4 regions of the Microbulbifer sp. ABF4_143 genome follow, and region 3 is predicted to be linked to each of the others. Evidence: predicted binding sites of a transcription regulator. Region 3 holds the regulator's gene; each other region holds the start of a gene.

Region 1 (4,210 bases), on a different contig from region 3:
ACCAGGTGATCCAGGATATCGCCGACTATGTCCTCGACTACCGGATAGAGTCCGACGAGGCCTGGGACACGGCGCGCTACTGCCTGATGGACACCCTGGGCTGCGGTCTGCTGGCGCTGCGTTTCCCCGAGTGCAGCAAACACCTGGGGCCGGTTGTCGAGGGCACTCTGGTGCCCTGCGGCGCGCGGGTACCGGGCACCCAGTTTCGGCTGGACCCGGTCAAGGCGGCCTGGGATATCGGCTGCCTGGTGCGCTGGCTGGATTTCAACGACACCTGGCTGGCGGCCGAGTGGGGGCACCCGTCCGACAATCTCGGCGCGATTCTCGCGGTGGCGGATTACCTGTCGCAGAAAAATGTTGCCAGCGGAAAGCGGCCGCTGCGGATGCGCGATCTGCTGGACGCGATGATCCGCGCCCACGAAATCCAGGGTGTGCTGGCGTTGGAGAACAGCTTCAACCGCGTCGGTCTCGACCATGTGCTGCTGGTGCGCGTGGCCTCCACCGCGGTGGCCACCAGGCTGAAGGGCGGCAACCGCGAGCAGGTGATGGCGGCGCTGTCCCAGGCCTGGGTGGACGGCAGCGCGCTGCGCACCTACCGCCACGCGCCCAACGCCGGCTCGCGCAAATCCTGGGCCGCCGGGGACGCCACGGCGCGCGCGGTGCGCCTGGCGGATATCGCACTGCGCGGCGAGATGGGGATTCCCGGTGCGCTGACGGCGAAGCAGTGGGGTTTCTACGATGTGTGTTTCGGCGGAAACAGTTTCCGTTTTCAGCGCCCCTACGGCAGCTATGTGATGGAAAACATCCTGTTCAAGATCTCCTTCCCGGCCGAATTTCACAGCCAGACCGCCTGCGAGGCGGCGGTGATACTCCACCCGCAGGTCAAAGACCGTATCGATGACATCGACCGGGTGGTGATCACCACCCACGAGTCCGCGATCCGCATCATCTCCAAGGAGGGGCCACTGGCCAATGCCGCCGACCGGGATCACTGTTTGCAGTATATGACCGCGGTGCCGCTGCTGTTTGGCGACCTGGTGGCGGAGCACTATGAGGACGACTTTCACCGGGCACACCCGGGAATAGACCGGCTGCGGAAAAAGATCGAGGTGGTCGAGGACAAGCGCTACTCGAAAGAATATCTGCACCCGGATAAGCGCTCCATTGCCAATGCGGTGCAGGTGTTTTTCGCGGACGGAACGGCGACGGACAAGGTCGAGGTGGAGTACCCGATCGGGCACCGCCGCCGCAGGAAGGAGGGGATTCCGCTGCTGGAGCAGAAATTCCGAACCAATCTGGCCACGCGTTTCCCGCCCGGGCGCTGTGAGGAGATCTTTGCGCTGTGCAGGGATCAGCAGCAGTTGGAGCAGACCCCGGTGCACGAGTTTATGGATCTGTTTGTGATCTGATACCGGCAGGCGAACTTTGTGTTCGTCCAAACAAAAAGAGGCGGCCACTGGCCGCCTCTTTTGTATCGCTCAAATCCGATCAGAACTTGAGCTCGGTACCGATACCGAAGTAGCTGCGCTCGTAATCGTCCGCCGCCGTCTCGTCGGTGAAGAAACCGAATACCTTGGCGGCGCTGGACAGCTTGTAGTCCAGGCCCAGGCTGTAAGTCTCGCCGTCGGTCTTGACGATATCGGACTGGCCGTACTGGGCCTTCATGGTCCACTGGTTGATCTTGTAGGCCACGGAGGTCATCCAGCCGTCCTGGGTGCTGCCGTCGGCCTTCTCCTGCTCCTCGAACAGGGCGCCCACCTGCACCGGGCCGATGTTGTACTGGGCCACCATGCGCTGCACGTCCCAGTCGTTGGCCTCCACGTCCATATCGTAGGCGTAGGCCAGGTAGAAGCCGTTGTTGTCGTAGGCCAGGGACACGGAAGTGCCGTTGTCGCGGGTGATCTCCCGACCCAGATCGTCGACGCCGATCACCTCGTCGCGGTGGCTGATATAGGCCGCGGAGGCCTTGAAGCCGCCGAAGGACGGGGTGGTGTACTGCAGGTTGTTGGACTCGCGATTGTCGCTCTTGGTGATGATGCTTTTGATATCACCTTCCAGGTCGTTGAACAGATCGACCTTCTTCTGCGCAACTTTCAGCGGGGTGTCGAACTTGCCGCCGATCACCTGGCCGAAGCCGCCCTCGAGGCCGGCGTAGATATTGCGCTGTTTGAAGGTTTCGTCGGCCTCACCGTCGATGTCCACCTCGTATTCCATCTTGTAGATGCCCTTGATACCGCTGTTGTCGAAAGGCAGTTCGCCCTTGACGCCCAGGCGGGAGGCATTGCTGCGGATATCGGTGGTCTCGCCGTCGCCCTCGTCGGCGGATTGGAAGGCCACATTGGCCTTGCCGTAAAAGTCGACGATTTCGGATTCCTGGGCGCTTGCCAGCGCGGGAACCACGGCGGCGATGGCCAGGGAGATAGCGGTCTTTTTCATCGGTCGTCTCGCACAGTTTATGGTTTTGGGTTCAGGTCCGGCCATCCGTTGTCGTTCGCATGATGGCCATCCCTCGAGTTGGTGCGGATTCTGCGAGGCAAATATTACAAACATATTAAAGATGTCACTTTTCTGAATAAAATGTTTCCGGTTAATGCCGTGTGATTCGGGCGCGACTGCGCCCCGGCCCGGCAATCGGCGCCGGGCCATTCGGCTTTGCGCCCGGCCGGCAATTCTGGCAAAACGGAGTCCTGAACACAGGGAGTGGGGCAGGGGAATGGAGCGGCTGGCGGCGCTGCGGAGGCCTGGACGGAGGGGGAGTGCTTCCCCGGCCGCTCTGCTGTGGATCTATGCGTTTGCGATAATCGCCGTCGGCAGCCTGCCGCGGCTGCCCTCCCTCGCGGCACTGACCTGGCTCGGCGCGGCGCTGCTGGCCGGCGCGCTGCTGCTGCCGGCGCGGGCCCGATTGCTGCCGCCGCTGCTCGCGGCGCTTGCCGGCGCCGGCTGGGGCCTGTGGCACAACCAGCAGGCGCTGGCGCAGCGCCTGCCGCCCGGCGCCCACGGCGGTGACTTCCTGCTGGAGCTGGAGGTGGTCTCCCTGCCGCAGTTGCGCACTGCGGAATTCTCTTTCGGCGACAGCCGCTCCGCCGCCAGCCTGCGCTTCAGCGCGCGGGTATCCCGCCAGCGGGGTGGCGATCCCCTGCCGGCTCTGCGCGGTCAACTGCTGGACCTCACCTGGTATCGCATCGATGACAAGGCGCGCGCGCAGCTGCGCGCCGGCGGCCGCTGGCTGATGTCGGTGCGCCTGAAGCGCCCCCGCGGCAGCGTCAATCCCCACGGATTCGACTACGAGGGCTGGCTGTTGCGCCGCGGCGTCTACGCCACCGGCTATGTGCGCCCCCAGGACCGGCCGCCGCAGTGGCTCGGCGGGGAAGCGGGCCTGCCGGCGCTGCGCCACTGGCTGCGGGACAGGCTGATGGAAACCGCGCAGAGCCGGGGGGAGCTGCTCAGCGCGCTGCTGCTGGGGGACAGGAGCGGCCTGAGCCATGGCGACCGGCAGCTGCTGCGGGAGACGGGCACCGCCCACCTGCTGGCGATCTCCGGTCTGCACGTGGGTATGGTGGCCGGCTTCTTTCTGCTGCTGGGCCGCCTGCTGGGGCGCTCGATCGGCCTTTCTACCGGCGCGACGCCGCGAGCTCTGCCCCTGGTGTTTGCACTGGCCGGCGCCCTGGTTTACACCCTGCTCGCGGGTGCGCCCCTGTCGGCGCGGCGCGCGCTGGCGATGACCTGGGTGCTGCTGCTGGCTTGGCACTGGCGGCGGCGAATCGGCGCCGGCCTCGCCTATGCCCTGGCGCTGGCCCTGGTTTTGACGCTGCAGCCGCTGGCCTTTTACGGCGCCGGCTTCTGGCTGTCGTTTGTCGCGGTGGCCGCGCTGTTGCTGGGCTTCAGCGGTCGCCTGGGGCTGAGTGATCGAATCGGCGATCCGCCGCCGGCGCGGCGGCTGATCGACGGCGGGCTGGGGCTGCTGCGCAGCCAGTGGCTGGTGGCGGTGGCGCTGCTGCTGCCGTCGCTGCTGTTCTTTTCCGGCTTCAGTCCCGGCGGCGTACTGCTGAACCTGGTTGCCATTCCCTGGCTGGGATTCCTGGTGCTGCCGCCGCTGATGCTGGGCGCACTGCTGCCGGGAACGGCGCCTGGCGGCTGGTGTATCGACTTCGCCGCCTGGCAGCTGGACCTGCTGATGCATTTCCTCGAAGCCGGCCGGGGCGCCTTGCCC
Region 2 (4,210 bases), on a different contig from region 3:
ACGGCATCCAGTTCCAGCTTCAGCGGTTGCGACCGCCAGTGTTCCAGCTCCTGGTAGAGTAGGTCCTCGATGGCGGGATTCTGGTCCAGCCAGGGCTGCGGGATACGCAGCCGGTAGCCGTCGTCGCGCGCTGCCAGTGTCAGTCCGTTCAGCGCCCGGTCGGTGCGGTCGCGGTGCATGATGCAGGCGAGACGCAGGCACAGCAGCAGATCCGGATCGGGGTGGAAACCGTAGTGTTCCCGCGGCGGTTTGATGCGGCCGCGCTGGTTGCGCAGCAGGTGCGCCAGGTTTTCCTGTTCGCTTCTGGCGAAGCCCGCCAGATCCGCGTGTTCGATCATATAGGCGCCGAGCTTGCGGAAGCTACTGTGGGACAGCGCCAGGCCGACTTCGTGCAGCTGCGCGGCCCAGCGCAGCCGCTGCTGCTGTTCGTCGGGTGGATCGGGGCGCAGTTGGTACAGCAGGTCCAGCGCCGTGTCGCCCACGCGGCGGGCCTGTCCGGCGTCCACCTGCCAGCGCTGCATCATCGCCGCGACAGTGTCGGCGCGGCGGTCGCCGCCGTGCAGCCGCCCGGCCAGGTCGTGGACTATACCCTCGCGGATCGCGTAGGGGGACACCTGCATGCTCTGGATATCCAGTTCGCAGAAGATGGCGTGCAGTATCGCCAGCCCGGCGGCGAAAACCGGTCGCCGCTCCTCGTCCAGGTTGGGCAGGTCCAGCTCGGCGATGTGTTTGGCGGCGGCCACCTTTTCCGCCAGCCGGTCGATATCCTCGCGCCGGATGTCGGCGAGTTCGCCGCCGTTCAACACCCGCGCCACCGCCTTGACAGTGCCCGAGCAGCCGATCACTTCGGCGTTTTCAGCCAGGTGTTGCAGTTCCTGCAGCTCGGCGCGGGCGGCGCGGCGGGCGCGGTTGAAATGGTTGACGGTGTTGCTGGTGATCAGGCCGTCGGCAAAGAAGCGCTTGCTGAAGGAGACGCAGCCGATATACAGGCTCTGCAACCGGTGCGGCACCTCGCGGCCGCGTACCAGCTCGGTGGAGCCGCCGCCGATATCCACCACGCAGCGCAACCGCGGCGGGCTGTCGGCGGCCGCCATGACGCCGCTGTAGATCAGCCGCGCCTCCTCGATGCCGCTGATGATTTCGATGGGGGCACCGAGAATGGCTTCGGCGGATTCGAGAAAGCCGTCTGCGTTGGCGGCGGCGCGCAGGGTGTTGGTGCCGACGCAGCGGATATGGTCTGGCGGTAGCTCCGCCAGCACCGGACGGAAGCGGTGCAGGGAGGCCAGCGCGCGCTCGGCGATAAGCGGATCCAGGTTGCGAGCCTCGTCCAGACCCTCGGCCAGCCGCACCATGGCGCGATCCGTATGCAGGCGCACCATGCGCTGGTCGCGGAATTCCGCCAGCAGCAGATGGAAACTGTTGGAGCCCAGGTCCAGGGCGGCGTAGCGTTCTCGGTCAGGCACCATCCGCTTCCTTGTCAAAAAACTGTCATCTGAATGTAGCAAACTGCCTTACTATTAACCCGGCGGTTAAATACTGGCGCAGATGTGTGAATCTGCTGGTATTTAGCGAGCTCGCGCCAGCCTGCGGCTGGCGGCGGCACATCCCTGTACCGCATTAACCCGTTAACCTATTCGGTTGCCGGGTTAATATTTTATTTCGGCCACCCGGAGATCCTCAGGGACCTGGCAGTCACTCCATGCCCAATGATACGCCCCTATATCCGAAAGAGCTAAGCTGGCTTTCCTTCAACGAGCGCGTCCTGCAGGAAGTGGAGGACGAGACGGTGCCCATTATCGAGCGGGTGCGCTTTCTCGGAATCTTTTCCAACAACCTGGATGAATTCTACCGGGTGCGTGTGGCGGACGTGCGACGCCTGGCCACATTCGCCAAGGGTGCGGAGCAGAAAAAGCAGTTTTCGGAGCTGCTGGCCAGCATCAACGAAAAGGTGCTCAGGTTGCAGCGCCGCTCCCGTGCCGCCTACAGCAAGGTACTGTTGGATCTGGCCAAACACCATATCCACCTGGTCAACGAAACCCAGCTGTGCGAAAAGCAGCGCGCCTTCGTGGTGGACTACTTCCACCGCGAGGTGCTGCCGGAGCTGGAGCCCTTTTTCATCGACGACCGGGATACCATGCCGCTTCTGAATGAAGCGAGCATTTACTTTGCGATTCACCTGAGGCTTGTGGACGGCTCGGAGCGCTTCGCGGCCATGGAGATCCCCACCGACACCCTGTCGCGCTTCGTGGTGATACCGCCGCGCCAGGGTAAACACGAGAAAGTCTATATCGTCCTCGACAATATCATCCGCGCCTGTCTGGTGGAGGTGTTCCGCTATGTGCTGCCGATCGAACAGGCCGAGGCCTATATGTTCAAGATCAGCCGCGATGCGGAGCTGGAGCTGGGGGAGCACGTCACCCAGAACATCGTCGACCGGGTGGCCAAATCGCTGAAAAAGCGCAAGCAGGCGGAGCCGGTACGGATGGCCTACGACGCGCAGATGCCGGGGGCATTGCTGAAGCTGCTAAAGAAAAAACTGAAGATGGGTCGCTACGACAGTTTCACCCCCGGCGGCCGCTACCACAATTCCAAGGACTTTATGGGATTTCCTGCCGAGTCGGCACGCCACTGCTACAAGCCCCTGAACCCACTGCCGACGCTGCCGGAAGACCAGAGCATTTTCGACCTGCTGCGCGGGCGCGATCAGCTCTACTACTACCCGTATCACGATTTCCGCGCGATCACCAACCTGCTGATTTCCGCCGCCATAGATCCGCAGGTTTCGGAAATACGCATTACCCTCTACCGGGTGGCGAGGAATTCCCGCGTGGTGGCGGCGCTGGTCAATGCGGTGCGCAACCACAAGAAAGTGATCGCGGTGGTGGAGCTGCAGGCGCGTTTCGACGAGCTGGCCAATATCCACTGGTCCAACGAGCTGCGCGACGCCGGCGTGCATGTGATCTACGGCGTGCCCGGGCTCAAGGTGCACTGCAAGCTGATTTCCATCGTGCGCAGGGAGGGTGGCGAGAACAGGTTCTACAGCCACCTGGGCACTGGTAATTTCAACGAGAGCACCGCCCGCGTCTACTGCGATTTCAGTCTGCTCACCAGCGACCAGGCACTGGGGCGGGATGTCTACGACGTGTTCGAGTTTATCCAGTACACCCACTTGCGGCCCGAGTACCGGCACATAGCCGTGTCCCCCTACAGCAACCGCCCGACGCTGCTGGACGCCATAGACCGGGAGATTGCCGCGGCCGAAGCCGGCGAACAGGCGGCGCTGTTTTTCAAGTGCAATAATCTGGTGGACAGCGAACTGATCGAGCGCCTGTATCGCGCCGGCGCCGCCGGCGTGCAGGTGCGCATCATAGTGCGCAGCATGTGCGCACTGGTATGCGAGACGCCGGGGCTGTCGGAAAATATCCAGGCGATCAGCCTGGTTGACAAGTATCTGGAACACGCCCGTGTCTATATGTTTCACAACGGCGGCAATGAGCTGGTATGGATGTCATCGGCGGACCTGATGACCCGCAACCTGGACCACCGCGTCGAGGTGACCTTTCCGATTCTCGACGAGGAACACCGCAAGGTGGTGAAGAAAATCATGGAGTTGCAGTGGAGCGACAACCAGAAGGCGCGGGTGCTGGATGCGGAGCAGAGCAACACGCGCATTGCCAGCAACACCGATAAGGGCTGCCGTGCGCAGGACGCAATTTACCGATATCTGAAACGGCAGAGTAACGCAGTCAGCGGCGGCTGAAACCCACCAGCTTGCCGCGGCTGAAGGAGAAGCGGTAGCGCTCGCCGACCTTCAGCTGTTCGCGGCAGGTGGACTGGATGGTGATGCGCGGGTACTGGGGGGTGACCACCCAGGTGGTGAAGTCCCTGCCCGGGCCGCGGCTGATCAGCCAGTAGTGGTCGCCGCCCTCGCAGGTGCCGGCCTGCATGCAGTTGTCGAAGCCCCACACATAGGCGCTGACGTCGTACTGCGCCGGCGCGTTGTCGGCTTCGCGAAATGGCTGTTCGGAGTCGTCGGTAAAAGTATAGAGGTCGTCGAACTTGATCCGGCGGAAGCCCCGCGCCGGTGTGCTGCAGCTGACGGTGTGTTTTTTCGCCGCCACGCGGGCGTGGGGTCGCGCCTTTCCCTCCCCCGGCTTCGCCAGCTCGCTGGGGAGGTAGCCGCAGCCGCCGCCGAAAATCATCGCCAGCG
Region 3 (4,210 bases):
GGCCACTGTACAATGCCCCTTTGCGAAGTCGCGGAGTGACCGTTGTACCCGTCCCCATTTGAATCCCCATTCGAGCCGAGCGGCGACTGGCTGGCGCAGCCGCTGGAATCCCTGCACCGCCAGCCGCCGGCGGCGCTGCTGCCGTGGCTGCTGCACCCCGGATCCCTGACCGCGGCGCTGAAGCAGCTCTCCGGCGGCGACTTTCGCGTGCAGGTGCTGAGCCAGCGCTGGCAACAGCCGCGCCTGGAGGAGCGCCGCGAGCTGAACCTGCGCGACCGCAGCCGCGCGCTGGTGCGCGAGGTGCTGCTCTACGGCTGCGGGCAGCCGTGGATCTACGCCCGCAGCGTGCTGCCGGAGCGCTGCCTGCAGGGCAGATCCCGCTACCTGCGCAGCCTCGACAGCCGCCCGCTGGGGGAGCTGCTGTTCAGCGAGCCGGATATCCGCCGCGGCCCGATCGTGCTGAACCAGCTGCAGCGCAACCCGCGCTGCCAGCTGCGCGAACTGGCCGGCGAGGGGGACAGCGCCTGGGGGCGTCGCTCCACCTTCTGGCTGCGGGAGAAGCCGCTGCTGGTCGCCGAGACTTTCCTCAGCGCCTTCCGGCCCGAGCGGCCGCCGCAGGCCAAGGCCGAAGCCGCCGTCGAGACAGAATAACGGCAGAATACGGAGAAAACCCTGTGATCAGCCAACAGATATCCCAGCGCTGGCCCGCCGCACTGCCCTACTGGCAGCTGGCGCGCTTCGACAGACCCATAGGCTCGCTGCTGCTGCTGTGGCCCACCTGGTGGGCGCTGTGGCTGGCCGCCGGCGGCTGGCCGGGCCTGCACCTGTTCGCAGTCTTCACCCTCGGTGTGCTGCTGATGCGCGCCGCCGGCTGCGCCGTCAACGACTTCGCCGACCGCGAGATCGACGGCCACGTCAGGCGCACCGCGGCGCGGCCGCTGGCCACCGGCAGCGTCAGCCCGCGCGGCGCCCTGGTGCTCTTCGCCGGTCTCAGCCTGGCCGCCTTCGCCCTGGTGCTGACCACCAACCGGCTGACCATTCTGCTGTCGCTGGCGGCGCTGGCACTGGCCTTTTGCTATCCGTTCGCAAAGCGCTACACCCACCTGCCGCAGCTGGTGCTCGGTGCCGCCTTCAGCATGGGCATTCCGATGGCCTTCGCCGCCGCGACCGGCGAGGTGCCGCCGCAGGCCTGGCTGCTGTACACAGCGAACCTGCTGTGGACCGTCTGCTACGACACCTTCTACGCGATGGTGGACAGGGACGACGACCTGAAGATAGGCGTCAAATCCACCGCGATACTCTTCGGCGAGCTGGACAGGGCCATGACCGGCGCCCTGCAGCTGCTGACACTGTTCGCGCTGCTGCTGGTCGGCCAGCGCTTCGAGCTGGGCGCGGCCTTCTACGCCGGGCTGGGCGCCGCCGCCGCGCTCTTCGCCTACCAGCAGTGGCTGGTGCGCGAACGCGAACGCGATGCCTGCTTTCGGGCCTTCCTGAATAACAACTGGGTCGGCGCGGCGCTATTTGCAGGAATTTTCTTCCACTATCTGCTCAGTTGAGCTGCCGTTTGGGATAGGCTGGCGTTCGTCATATATTTGTCACAAAAATGCCGTTAAATGTCCGACAGGAATTTAGGGTATGGCAGCCAGATGCACAGTAAAACGATCCTGATAGTCGACGACGAGGCCGCGGTGCGCGATATGCTGCGCGTGGCGCTGGAGATGGCGGACTACCGCTGTATCGAGGCGGAGAATGCGCAGGAGGCCCACGCGCTGGTCATCGACGAGAAGCCGGATCTGATACTGCTGGACTGGATGCTGCCGGACGTGTCCGGCGTGGAGCTGGCGCGGCGCCTGAAGCGCGACGAGCTGACCGCGGCACTGCCGATCATCATGCTGACCGCCAAGGGCGAGGAAGACCACAAGATCAAGGGCCTGGAGACGGGTGCCGACGACTACATCACCAAGCCCTTCTCGCCGCGCGAGCTGGTCGCGCGCCTGAAGGCGGTGCTGCGCCGCGCGGGCCCCGCCACGCCGGAGGAGCCGCTGACCGCCGGCGGCCTGGTGCTGGACCCCCTCAGCCACCGCGTCACCATCAACGGCCAGCCGGTGGAGATGGGACCGACCGAATTCCGCCTGCTGACCTTCTTCCTCTCCCACCAGGAGCGCGCCTACACCCGCACCCAGCTGCTGGACCACGTCTGGGGCGGCAACGTCTATGTGGAGGAGCGCACCGTGGACGTGCATATCCGCCGCCTGCGTAAGGCGCTGGCGGTGGACGGTCACGACCGCTATATACAGACGGTGCGCGGCACCGGCTACCGCTTTTCTGTGCAGACCGCGGAAAAAGTGTAAGCTAGCGCGCAACACCGCATAAGACGACATCACTATGCTGGATCGCAGTATTGGCGAATTCTCGCGCTTTGTAGTTATCGCCCTCGGCTGCACCATCTTCGGCTTCTCCACCGGTAACTGGCCACTGGCGCTGATCCTCGCGCTGGCGGTCTACCTGTGCTGGATTCTGTGGCAACAGAGCCGCTTCAACCGCTGGCTGGCCAACGGCCGCCGCGGCCCCGCGCCCACCGCCTTCGGTATCTGGGGCGAGATCTCCGACGACTTCTACCGCATGCAGCGCCGCCACCGGCGCGAGAAGCAGAAATTACACGCGATGCTGCGCCGGGTGCAGGACAGCACCAGCGCGCTGCGCGAGGGCATAGTCGCGCTGGAGGACGACGGCAACCTGGCCTGGTGGAACCCCGCCGCCGGCGAACTGCTCGGCCTGCAGCCCGGCGACGCCGGCCAGCCGCTGGTCAACTTCGTGCGCGACCCGGGCTTTGTCCGCTACCTCCACCGCTGCGAGCAGGGCGCGCGCGAGCCGCTGACCCTACCGGCGCCGGGCGACGACGCGCGCACCCTACAGCTGGAGGTGACCCGCTACGGCCAGGATGAGGCGCTGGTGATAGTGCGCGACGTCACCCGCCTGCACAATCTGGAGCAGATGCGCCGCGACTTCGTCGCCAATGTGTCCCACGAGCTGCGCACGCCGCTGACGGTGATCGCCGGCTATCTGGAAACCCTCGAGGGCAGCGGCCAGGCGCCGCGGGGCTGGCAGCGGCCGCTGGCGCAGATGCGCGAGCAGACGGCGCGCATGACCGCGCTGGTCAACGATCTGCTGCTGCTCGCGCGCCTGGAGACCTCGGAGCGCGACAGCGGGCGCGAACAGGTGGCGGTGGGGGAACTGATGGAGCGCGTGGCGCGGGAGGCGCGCAGTTTCAGCGGCGGCCGCCACGAAATCAGCGTGGACTGCGAAAAAGACGCGACCATCACCGGCGACGCCAGCGAGCTGCACAGCGCCTTCGCCAACCTGGTCCTGAATGCGGTGAAATACAGCCCCGCCGGCGGGCCGATTCAATTGCGCTGGTGGCTGGACGGCCGCGGCGGCCACTTCTCGGTCAAGGACAGCGGTATCGGCATAGACCCGATACATATCCCGCGCCTGACCGAGCGCTTCTACCGCGTCGACGCCGGCCGCTCCCGCGACAGCGGCGGCACCGGTCTCGGTCTCGCGATCGTCAAACACGTGCTGTTGCGCCACAGCGCCGAGATGAGCGTCGACAGCACACCGGGGCGCGGCAGCACCTTTACCCTGCACTTTCCAACCAGGAAGCTGGGGTCGACTGCGGCCGCCTGAGCGGTTTCGAGTATTCTGCCCCCACTGCAGGAGCGGCCCATGGCCGCGATCGATCTATCCGGATTCTGCCGGACTCCGATCGCGGTCATGGGCCGCTCCTACACCATGGAAATAACCGTTTTACTCCAGCTCCTGCAATACCACTTCCTCGCCGCCTTTCGTATAGGTCACCTTCTCTCCCTCACCCACCGCATTGCACTGGCGGCGCAGAGTCAGGTGGTGCAGCTGCAGGTCGCCGTCGCGCAGCAGCAGGTGCTCGCGGCCGTCGTCGTCCACCGGCAGGGCTTCGGTGCCCACCAGGGCATCGCGCAGCGCGCGCAGGCGCGGCATGTCCCGGTAGCGGTCCAGGTCGCTGGACAGGCGCTTCTTCATGCGCTCGCACTCGTGTAGCGCCGCGGCCGTCTCGCGGTATTTGGCAAAGAAAAACACCGCCGCGATCGCGAATGCGATAATCACCGTCGTTTCAAACCACTCGGGCATTTCAGCTCCCCTTCTCTGTTCTGCGCCAGACCACAAGATGGTT
Region 4 (4,210 bases), on a different contig from region 3:
GAAGGTGGGCGTGCCCGTCTCTATCTCGATCAGATATTTGGCGAAGACGCCGGCGTGGTCGGAGGAGCCGCGCCCTACGATCATCACAAACCTGGGCGGTTCGCGGCGCAGGCGCTCGCCCAACTGGGCCATGGTGTCGGCGTTGCTCTGCAATTGCTCGGCGATGCGCTCGGGGGCCTCGCGGGCTTCGCTTTCCATCACGGTGGTGGCCATACCGCTATCTACCTGTGTTGCCTCGGCGGGAGTTACTGCAGTCATAAAATCTCGGGTTCCATTTTCCAAGCGGGCGCCCCTGCGGGCCTTACCCGAACAGGGCTTTTGAATCGGCTTCCTGAGCGGCCGGGCCGGTTTCGCCGGCCTCGCGCGCCAGGGACTGCTGGGCGAAGTAGACACAGCCGATCTCCGGCGCATCCAGCGGCTCCGCCAGGCGCTCCACCACATGGGGCGCCAGCCAGGCGCGCAGGCGCGGCGCCAGGCCGCCGATCATCGACAGGCGCGGCGGCTTCAGCTCCATCAGCTTGTCCGCCAGGTCGCTGATATAGGCCGCGCCGTCGCGCACTATGGCCACCGCCACCGGGTCGCCGGCCTCGGCGCACTCGATCACCGGCACCGCCAGACGCGCATAGTGGCTGGAGGACTTGCCGCCGATCTTCTCGAACACCTCGTTGGCATCCCCGGCGTCCAGGGCCTTCAACACCTCCCCCTTGAGGCGGGAATCCTCGGCCAGGCCATCCAGGGCCATCAGCACATACTTGACCGCCTCCATACCCATCCAGGCGCCGCTGCCCTTGTCCCCGTGGGGGAAGCCGTGGCCGCCGATCAGCTTGCTGCGACCTTCGACCCAGGCGTAACCGCAGGAGCCTGTGCCGGCGATGATGACGGCGCCGTCGCCGCCGCGATGGGCGCCGAGACAGGCGGAGTGCTGGTCGGTGGTGAGGTACAGCTTCTTGAAGGGATGGGCCCAGGAGGCCATTTCACTGTAGAGGCTCGGCATATTGACGCCGGCGAGGCCGGCGCCGGCCACCAGCTCACCCAGGGTCTCCGGGGGCAGTTTGGCGTCAGCCAGGGCCAGGGCGGCGGAGCGCACTATGGAGTCGATGGTCTGGGCATAGCCGTGCAGTGGGTTGGCAGGTCCGGCAACACCGGTACCGAGGACGCGACCGCCCGCGTCCACGATAGCGGCCCGGCACTTGCTGCCGCCGCCGTCGATACCAATAAAAAGTGTATCCCTGTCTCTCAAAGCAACCATCTGTACCGGCCTCTAAGATTTTGTATTGTTATGTGTCTTTACCGAGCTTCCCACTAGGGAACCTCTGAATAATTCCGCAATGCCTCTGCGGGCCCTGAAGGCTGCAGCTGCTGTTAGGCGCAGCTCGCCGCGAATGGTCCGGCCCTTTGCAAGAGCTGCAACGCCGCAGATGCGGCCTTCAGGGCCCGCCCTGCGGGGCTTGCAGAGCGATCCACACCCTGCGTTGCGGCTTCTTGAAAGGTCTAGACATTCCTGCGAAGCCGCGCCTTGATTGTGAACCGCTCTGCAAGCCAGAGGTATCGCGGAATTATTCAGAGGTTCCCTAGATTTCCCCCGGGAAACCGGCCGGCGCCAGAGGGCGCCAGTGCCAATATGGGAGGAATACTACACCAGAAATGACAGCGTTGTCATCTCATTTTCCAAAAAAATGCCAGTGGAAGGACCGGCGGGCACAGCTGCCCAAAAAACACACAACTAACCTGTGACGACACAAAGTATATAGGCGGATTCGCATTTCGCCCACCGACGCCCCGGGCCCCGCCCGGCGGCTGGCAAGGGCGTCGGCGACCCGAGACCCCGACTCCGCGGTCCCACTGAAATATTTTTGTCATATTTATTTGCGATAAAGCCCCCACCCAGAATGGCGCCGTCCACACTCTGCGAACTCGCCTTCCGCAAGCGACATCACTGCAGCCCGCGGCACTCCGACTATGACAGCGACCAGGTTCGTTGCAAAAAACACCAATACACAACCGCGCGACCGGTCACAGGCCGGCGCGATCCCGTGAAATGGCGGCAGATCCGTGCATCTGCGCCGGTATTTTGCGGGCGATCATCAAATACAAGGTTATCGAAATGGGGGCTTATCCATGCGCGCTTTGTTGATTGCGCTTCTGTGTTGCCAATTGTTGGGCCTGCCGGCCCAGGCGGCGGAAACCAAAACACTCTTCCGCCTGACCGGATCCAATACCGTCGGCGCCGAGCTGGCGCCGCTGCTGGTGAAAGGCTACCTGCAAAGTCTCGACGCCAGCGATATCGCGCAGCGCAGCGCCGGCGAGCGCCACTGGATCAGCGCCCGGCTGGAGGGCCAGCCGGTGGAGGTCCCCATTGTCGCCCTCGGCTCCAGCACCGGCTTCAAGGCCCTGGACAACGACAGCGCCGATATCGCCATGGCCTCACGCCGGGTCAAACAGAAGGAGGTGAAGCTGCTGGCGCGCTTCGGCGACCTCTCCGGCGCCGAGGCGGAGCATGTGATCGGCCTGGACGCCCTGGTCGTGGCGGTGCACCCAAGCAACCCGATCACCCAACTCACGCTGGCGCAGCTGCGGCAGATCTACAGCGGCGAGATAGTGAACTGGGCGGAACTCGGCGGCGCCGACCTGCCGATACGGCCGCTGCACCGGGACGGTGAATCCGGCACCCGGGCCACGTTCGACGAAGAAGTATTCGGCACCGGCCTGCCGCCGGCACCCCGCGCCCGCGTCTACGAAGTCTCCGGCAACGCCGAGACCCGCCACATAGTACAGCGCCAGGCGGGCGCCATCGGCTACCTGCCCTTCGCCGATGCCGAAGGCGTGAAAAAGGTCGCGATCAAGGCCGGCGATCTGGCCGCCGTGGTACCGGACCGCGGCATTATCGCCACCGAGGACTTCCCGCTGACACGGCGGCTGTACCTGTACAAGAATCCCGGCCGCTACAAGCCCCATGTGGACGCCTTCCTGCACTTCGTCGAGTCGCCGCAGGGGCAGCAGCTGGTGGCCGAATCCGGCTTTATCAACCTGACGCCGGTGACACTCAAGATGGCCCCCTACCCCAACGCGCCGCAGGCCTACCGGGAACTGATGGAGAGGGGGGAGCGGCTCAGCATCTCCTTCCGCTTCGCCGACGGCAGCTCGGAGCTGGACAGCCGCGCGCTCAAGGATCTGCGCCGCCTGAAGGCCTTTGTCGCGACGTCGGAGCGGGACCTGAACCTGACCCTGGTGGGCTTCTCCGACCGGAAGTCCAACAGCAATATCTCCGATATCATCTCCCGCTTTCGCGCCCTCAAGGTACAGGGCGCGCTGCTGCGGGAGCACCAGTTGGGCGACAGCCGCATTCTCGCCCTCGGCGCCTTCGCCCCGCTGACCGCCGACCGGGAACGGGCGCCGGTCAAAAACAGCCGCGTCGAGGTGTGGATAAACTAGGAACCTCTGAATCACTCCACAGCCTCTCTGGCTTTCATAGGTTCCCTCGGCCCTTGTCTATAGTGAGAATTGGCCCGTCATAGTTTGGCGGCCGGATTTCACAGGGAAGGACGGATGGCGACGGCGGAACCTCTGAGACGGATACTGGGCGCGGCGGCGCTGGTTTCCACACTGCTGCTGTTCGCCAGCTGCTCCAGCATCCAGTTCGCCTACACCCACCTGGACCGCTGGATGCGCTGGCAGATCGACGACTATGTGGATTTCAGCGGCGCACAGAAGGCTCAGCTCAAGGCCGCCCTGGACAGTTTCCACGCCTGGCACCGCCAGACCCAGCTACCCCATTACGCCGATTATCTGGAACGGCTTGCAGACCGGGTCGAACAGGGCCAGCTGCAGCAGCTGGAGCTGGAATCGGTGGAGGGTCGGCTGCAGGAATTTCTGCATACCGCCAGCGTGCAGCTGTACGACCTGCTGCTGCCGCTGGCCGCAACCCTGAGCGATGTCCAGATAGACCAGCTGCAGCGGACCCTGGACGAAAAGCGCGAGGAATCCCTGCAGAAATGGCAGAAGTCACCGGAAAAAATCCAGCGCCGCAGGAAAAAGCAGATACGCAGACAGAGCGAGCGCTGGCTCGGCTCCCTGAGCGAAGAACAGGAGCAGCTGATCACCGCCTGGGTGGCCCAGGTGGAATACAACCCGCTGCTGCGCGACCAACAGCGGCAGGTCTGGCAGGCGCATTTTATCGACCTGCTGCGCCGCAAGCCGGACGGCTACCTGG

Evidence for each region. Region 3 encodes PhoB, which activates phosphate uptake and scavenging genes when phosphate is short. Its sites were predicted from a motif close to TGTCATAAANNTGTAACA; they were not measured.
Region 1: a site for PhoB is predicted at 2,539-2,556, ahead of ACXAF3_RS09725 (porin). Genes of this name have one in related genera too.
Region 2: a site for PhoB is predicted at 1,476-1,493, ahead of ppk1 (polyphosphate kinase 1). Genes of this name have one in related genera too.
Region 4: a site for PhoB is predicted at 1,844-1,861, ahead of ACXAF3_RS15875 (substrate-binding domain-containing protein). Genes of this name have one in related genera too.

The regions. Positions count from the first base shown of each region.
Region 1 is NZ_JBSWWT010000010.1:59,280-63,489, forward strand. Features, by position in the region: gene ACXAF3_RS09720 (bifunctional 2-methylcitrate dehydratase/aconitate hydratase) at 1-1,409, shown strand, start outside; gene ACXAF3_RS09725 (porin) at 1,489-2,436, opposite strand; gene ACXAF3_RS09730 (DNA internalization-related competence protein ComEC/Rec2) at 2,714-4,210, shown strand, end outside.
Region 2 is NZ_JBSWWT010000017.1:47,209-51,418, forward strand. Features, by position in the region: gene ACXAF3_RS13720 (Ppx/GppA phosphatase family protein) at 1-1,463, opposite strand, end outside; gene ppk1 (polyphosphate kinase 1) at 1,700-3,760, shown strand; gene ACXAF3_RS13730 (hypothetical protein) at 3,747-4,210, opposite strand, start outside.
Region 3 is NZ_JBSWWT010000001.1:244,153-248,362, reverse strand. Features, by position in the region: gene ACXAF3_RS01140 (chorismate--pyruvate lyase family protein) at 43-651, shown strand; gene ubiA (4-hydroxybenzoate octaprenyltransferase) at 675-1,556, shown strand; gene phoB (phosphate regulon transcriptional regulator PhoB) at 1,647-2,351, shown strand; gene phoR (phosphate regulon sensor histidine kinase PhoR) at 2,386-3,687, shown strand; gene ACXAF3_RS01120 (hypothetical protein) at 3,808-4,167, opposite strand; gene ACXAF3_RS01115 (DUF938 domain-containing protein) at 4,169-4,210, opposite strand, start outside.
Region 4 is NZ_JBSWWT010000024.1:7,898-12,107, reverse strand. Features, by position in the region: gene nagB-II (glucosamine-6-phosphate deaminase NagB-II) at 1-258, opposite strand, end outside; gene nagK (N-acetylglucosamine kinase) at 302-1,249, opposite strand; gene ACXAF3_RS15875 (substrate-binding domain-containing protein) at 2,119-3,432, shown strand; gene ACXAF3_RS15870 (DUF6279 family lipoprotein) at 3,547-4,210, shown strand, end outside.